Regions from separate parts of the Solibacillus sp. FSL W7-1436 genome, predicted to be linked through region 1. Evidence: predicted binding sites of a transcription regulator. Region 1 holds the regulator's gene; the other holds the start of a gene.
What was found. The regulator CtsR, encoded in region 1, represses protease genes until heat stress. The targets are predictions, from matches to a motif close to ATGGTCAATAAAGGTCAAACA.
Positions count from the first base shown of each region.

Region 2: the regulator CtsR is predicted to act here: its motif matches at 2,281-2,301, upstream of MKX73_RS10810 (ATP-dependent Clp protease ATP-binding subunit).

Region 1 covers NZ_JBBOWV010000001.1:1,289,178-1,292,604, forward strand. The annotation lists gene MKX73_RS06525 (protein arginine kinase) at 1-708, opposite strand, end outside; gene MKX73_RS06530 (UvrB/UvrC motif-containing protein) at 705-1,247, opposite strand; gene MKX73_RS06535 (CtsR family transcriptional regulator) at 1,260-1,724, opposite strand; gene MKX73_RS06540 (DUF4870 domain-containing protein) at 1,927-2,232, opposite strand; gene MKX73_RS06545 (acyltransferase) at 2,353-2,565, opposite strand; gene MKX73_RS06550 (globin-coupled sensor protein) at 2,730-3,427, shown strand, end outside.
Region 2 covers NZ_JBBOWV010000001.1:2,206,964-2,210,390, reverse strand. The annotation lists gene MKX73_RS10810 (ATP-dependent Clp protease ATP-binding subunit) at 132-2,261, opposite strand; gene MKX73_RS10805 (metal-sulfur cluster assembly factor) at 2,432-2,740, opposite strand; gene MKX73_RS10800 (prolyl oligopeptidase family serine peptidase) at 2,802-3,427, opposite strand, start outside.

The DNA.
Region 1 (3,427 bases):
CAAAATCAAATCTTCTGATTTACCTAATGTGATCTGGTTTGATATTTGATAAATATTCCCTAAATTTTCACTGCCTTCTCCATATATACCCCGCACCACCATTCCTAACCGTGTCATCATCTGAATTAACGGATTCATCTGCTTCATCATTGTGAGTGCCGGTAAATGGAGCATAACAGAAGCTCGAAGTCCTGTTCCGACATTTGTCGGGCAGCTTGTCAAATAACCATAGCGGTCTTCATATGCATACGTAATTGACTTACTTAGGTAGCGGTCAATATTACGAGCCTTATCAAATGCCTCTTTTAAATTCATCCCTTGCATAAGGCTCTGGATGCGAATATGATCCTCTTCATTTACTAATATGCTAATGGATTCATCTTTTGTTAAAAAAAATGATCCAATTTTTTTTCTTCGTGCCAAATTCGGGCTGATCAAATGCTTCTCCACTAATATTTGGCGTTGTAAAACCGGCATATCTTTTATTTGGAAATAGGAAAACTGATATGGATTGTTATCCGAAGATAATAATGACTGCATCATTTTTTCTTCGATCAGTTGTGCTTCCTGTTCGGTAAAACTTATCGGAAATCGAGTATTGGCAATATTACGAGCAAGCCGAATGCGCGTGCTAATGACGATATCTGAATCGCTTTCGTGCTGCATCCAGCTGGGACTGGCATTCGTTAAAAAATGCTCGATGTTCATGCGTTCCCCTCACCTTCCTGTTTTATTTTACTTTCCAATTCCCTGACTTCATCACGTATGGAAGCGGCATCTTCAAAGCGTTCTTCAGCAATAGCTTGCTGCAGTGATGAACGGAGCTCTTGAATTTGTAGTTCTACTTTCTCTTTCGAAGGTCCTTCTTCCACATACCCTACATGCTGAGTACCTGCCTGAAGTCGTTCAAGTAGCTGTGGTAATTGCTCACTAAATGTTTCGTAACACTGACCGCATCCAAACTTACCTTGCTTTAAAAACTGCCGGTACGTAAACCCGCAGGAAGGACATGTTTTTGGACTGGCTGTATTCGTTGTCGTACTTTCTTTTTTTGCATTCACAGGCACAAAATTGAACCAATTTGAAATAAGCTGCTGAAGAGATGCAGGCTCTTCATTTACATCAAATTGAAATGGATGAAATTGAGTGGCACATACTTCACAGTAGTGACGCTCGACTTTTTGACCATTGTGAACTTGAGTAACGGTAACATTGGCATGACGCTGTTTACAATGCTCACATATCATAATAATCCACCTCTACTTTTCAAAAGAAATCGTTTGTAGCATTGCATGCATAATACGTGCTCTTAGCTCATCACGCAGCGGTAATGCTACTTGTAATGTGACACGATCTAAAGCGGCCTTCATAATGCTAGCTTCTCGCTCTGTAATAATGTCCTCATCCAATAACCGGAAAATAATACGTTCAGCATTAGTCTGGGCAATGGCGTTACCTATTTGTGTTTCCATTTCGTCAAGTAAATTTTTCTTAGAGTGGATTGTTACACGCAAAATCCGAATATAACCGCCACCACCCCGCTTACTCTCTACATAGTAGCCATGCTCGGTCGTGAAACGTGTATTGATAACGTAATTGATTTGGGAAGGAGCACAGGCAAATTGCTTTGCTAATTCATTTCGCTTTATTTCAATAAGTCCCTGTCCCTCTAATTCAATAACTTCCTTCAAATACCCTTCAATTATGTCAGATATATTCCTCATGCTGTCTCTCACCTCTCATCAACTGACTTTGACTATCTTTGACTTAAATATACAATATTTATTTTTTGAAATGCAACTAATCACTCTTGTTTTAGGTTTCCCTATTTTCACACTAATAAATCCCTATTTATGTAAAAAAGCGATAAGGTGTTTTTAAACAAACCTTACCGCTTTATATGAACTTTGCCAAATTGAGGGTAAATTATACCCAGCGACCGACAATTGGATAATTCCAATGCTGATCAGATAATGCTTTTACAATACCGATGACCGGTGCAATCCAGAAAATAAGTAAAAATACTAACAGGAATGGTAAACCGATTAATACTACAGAAAGAGCTCCTGCAATCGCAATTAGAATTCCGAATACAACCTGGAATAGCAACGCTTGGATTGCTGTACGCTTTACTTCATCTTCAGAACTTATTAAGAAAAACAGAATCGGTACAAGGAACGGCGCAAAGAATGCACTGGCATGAATGATGATTTTCGACCATTTAGATTCCATTTGTTATCAACCTCACTTTAGTTTATTAGCTTATTTACGGATAATATTCATAAAAGTTTCATAGAGAGGACAAAAATCCCGAATTTTATTTCGAGATTTCCAAGTGACATCTATAGTTATTCAGTATGGGCCTCTATCTTTCGGGTTGTCCCCTTCCTGAGGGAATAAAAAATATGAAATAACCGCGGTTAGGATGGTTGCTCCAATAACTATTAAAATCCGGTCGCGACCGCCTACTTCTGCATAATTGTTGACGAGCATAATATAAGATGCAATCGCCACCCCAAGAGACAATGGTAAAACAAACTTCAAACGTCCTTTATGAAACTTCATTTATACAACGCCTTTCACTATTTACTGCATCATTTTAATAGTTATTATATTACCTCAAATACAAATTACTGTAAATTTTTAATCTTTATAGAAATATTACTGATATTATCCGATATAAGCAGTAAAATAGTATTATTTAATAAATAGATGAAACGAGGAAGAACATGGGTATTCTGTTTTCAAGAGCAACAAAAGTTTCAAACAAGCCTTATTTTGATATAGCCAATTATGAGCAGCAAGTAAATCTGGATGTTTCAAACTATCCTGACTTACATAAACAGCTTCAACTGCTAAAATTAACGACAGAGGATTTGGCCGTGATTAAACAGCTGGAACCTTTTGCACAACAGGTTGTTCCGGTTATGGTGGAGAAGTTTTACGGTGCAGTCAGCTTAAGTCCGGAGCTCGTGGATATTATAGGAAGTTCTGCCCGAATGGAGCGTCTTAAAGGTACTTTAACGAAGCATTTAGAAGCAATGTTCAACTGTAATATCGATTCAAATTATATAGAGGAACGACAAACGATTGCACATGTCCATGTCAAAATCGGACTGCGATCAAAGTGGTATATTGCATCATTCCAATCGTTAATGACAACATTTATCGACTTTATCAGTAAAATTACAATGTCGAATGTAGAAATGGCCAAAGCAATTGATGCTTTTTCAAAACTTATCAACTTCGAGCAGCAGCTTGTGATTGAAGCATACGAAAAAGAAGAGCAGCGCATCCGTACTGAAAGTCTGGAAATGAAATACCGAATTGTAGAGCGAATCCAACATACTGCACAAGAGTTAACACTTATTAGTGATCAGACAAATGCCTCATTACAGGAAATTGCGAGCCAGTCCGAAGAAATTGC
Region 2 (3,427 bases), 920 kb from region 1:
CGGACACCCTTGTCTTCGGCTAATGGTTCGCATATCCCAACGTCCACAGTGAACTTTCATCACCTAGTTGGCAGACATGCCCGGCACACTAAAAAAGCCTGTACGCATTCACGTACAAGCTGTCTTCAAACTTAATTTGATTTAATTACTAACTCTTCATTTTCCAATACAATCGATAAGCTTCCGCCTGCTGCGACTTCCCCTTTTAACAGTTCACGGGCAACAATCGTCTCCAAGTGTCTTTGGACGAAACGTTTAAGCGGACGTGCACCAAACTGCGGGTCAATTCCGTGTTTCACAACCCAGTCCACAACATCTCCATCAACAGACAGCGTAATTTCCTGTTCGGCAACCCGATCCTGAAGCTGCTTTACATATTTCCATGCAATCTTATGGAAGTGTTCATTCGATAATGCATGGAACATAATAATATCATCCATCCGGTTTAACAGCTCCGGCTTAAAGTGCTGACGCAATGCTGTTTGGACAAGCTGTTCCGCTTCTTCTGTTGCTTCAAGTAAAAACTGTGAGCCGATATTCGATGTCAGGATGATGACGGTATTCGTAAAGTTGACAATCCGTCCCTGGCTATCGGTAATGCGGCCATCATCAAGTACTTGCAGTAGAATATTCGCGACATCCGGATGTGCTTTTTCAATTTCATCCAGCAACACAACGGAATATGGATTACGGCGAACCGCTTCTGTCAGCTGACCGCCCTCTTCATAGCCAATATAGCCTGGAGGAGCTCCGACAAGCCGCGATACTGAATGTTTCTCCATATATTCACTCATATCGATGCGGATGAAATGATCTTCCGAATCGAATAGCTGGGCCGCCAATGCTTTTGCCAATTCCGTTTTTCCGACACCGGTTGGACCGAGGAACAGGAAGCTTCCGATTGGTTTATTCGGATCTTTAATACCGGAACGTGCACGCCAGACTGCTTCCGTTACATAAGTTACCGCATCGTCCTGGCCGACTACCCGTTCATGCAGTGTATCTTTTAAACGGAGCAGTTTTTCGCGTTCACCTTCTACAAGCTTTGTTACCGGAATGCCTGTCCAGCGGGAAATAATTTTAGCGATTTCTTCTTCTGTCACTTCTTCACGCAGCATCCGGTTACCTTCCGACTGTTTCAACTGCTGTTCCAGTTCGGCGATTTCCTTTTCAAGCTGAGGTATCTTACTGTACTGCAGCTCACTTGCCCGTGCTAAATTACTGCCTGAAATAAATAACTCATCGCGCTCGGCTTCCATTTTTTTCAGCTCATCTTTTTTGTCACGCACAATTTGCAGGCCATTTTTCTCAAGTTCCCACTGTTCCTTCATTGACTTGATTGAAACTTCCAATCCATCAATTTCATCTGTAATCATTTCAAGACGTTTTTTGCTCGCATCATCTTTTTCTTTTTTCAGTGCCTGCTGCTCAATTTTAAGCTGTGTAAGCCGGCGCGTTAACTGATCCAGTTCCTGTGGCATTGAATCGATCTCTATACGGATCATCGCACATGCCTCATCGACAAGATCAATCGCTTTATCCGGTAAAAAGCGGTCTGTAATATAACGGTTCGCCAGCTGGGCCGCAGCAATAATCGCGCGGTCATGAATGCGAACTCCGCGGTGATGTTCTTCAAAACGGTCTTTTATGCCGCGTAAAATGGACACCGTATCTTCAATAGAAGGTTCTCGCACCATTACCTGCTGGAAGCGGCGTTCCAATGCAGGGTCCTTCTCGATATACATCCGGTATTCATCCAATGTTGTTGCACCGATACAATGCAGTTCACCACGTGCAAGCATTGGTTTCAGCATATTTCCTGCATCCATTGCTCCATCCGTTTTCCCGGCACCGACAATTGTATGAATCTCATCAATGAATAGAATGATACGCCCATCGGATTCTTTCACTTGCTTTAACACAGATTTCAGCCGCTCTTCAAACTGCCCGCGATACGATGCACCGGCAATCAGCGCGCTCATATCCAGTTCATAAAGTTCCGCATCTTTTAATCCTTCAGGAACATCCTGTCTTACGATACGCTGTGCCAGCCCTTCAACAATCGCTGTTTTACCAACACCTGGCTCACCGATAAGGACAGGATTATTTTTAGTTTTACGTGACAGAATACGAATGACGTTCCGAATTTCCTCATCTCGTCCAATAACAGGATCCATCTTACCGTTTTTTACTTGTTCAATTAAATTACGTCCAAATTGTTCTAATGGCGGACGATTATCTTGTGTTTGGTTAAATTGCATATAGTACACCCTTTCATATAGTTTGACCTTTTTTGATTAATTTTATTATAAGTCAAAGTTGGTCAAACAACAAATAATTACGCCCTGTTTCCATCGCAAAAAGTTCATTAAAAAACGATCATTTTGCCTATATGCAAAATGACCGAAATCCAATTCATTTATTCAATTTATTAACGGATACCTAATGCCATTTTTGCATAGCGGGACATATTGTCTTTAGACCATGCAGGTTGCCATACGATATCAACTTTTACTTCTTTTACTTCCGGTAATTCGCTAAGTGCCGTTGTTACTTGGTCAACGATAACCGGTGCAAGCGGACAGCCCATTGATGTTAATGTCATCGTAACGATTGCTAAGCCCTCGTCTGTTAAATCCACTTCATATACTAAGCCTAAGTTGACGATATCAATGCCTAACTCAGGGTCGATTACGTTTTCCAATGCACCTAACATACTTTCTTTCATATCGTGATCAATTGCCATTTTAAATTTCCCCTTTCGCCATGGTGTTATTGTTAATCATAGCAGAACGTATGCTTTATGCCAAACAATGCGCCATAAATTGCGTGACTTGTAAAATCCCGTTTCTTGATACCGCGTGCCCTGCTTTTTGTTCTGCCAAATACGTAATATGCTCTGCTTTTTTTTCTTTTTCCAGTTGTTCAACATAATCTCGGCTCATATGATAAGGAACGACCGTATCGCGCTCACCATGCCAGAAAATAATCGGTTTGTTTGCCCATAAATCCTCATGCTGTTCCATATCGAATTTTTGCAGCATTTGAAGCAAGCCTGTTTGCTGTTCTTCTGATAATGGAAATGTCACGCCTTTTTGCTTTAAATCCTCTACTTGATGGAGAGCCAGTTTCGTATAGCTTGTCGTTCCCATGCAAATTCCTGCCGTTTCAATCCATGGATAAATCGCTAAACAGCCTGATGTGACAATACCGCCCATTGAAGTTCCGGCAATTCCGACTTTGTTCCCTGCCAAGTTTTTCAGTTTCAATTCTTCATAAATAGTATGTACTTCTTCCACCGACTTCAATACAATTTTCCAGAAGTTAAAATTCATCTGATCTTCCGTCAATTGATTCGAGCGCTCACCATGCATTAATGCATCCGGTAGTATAACGCGTACACCTTGTTGCACAAACTGATATGCGT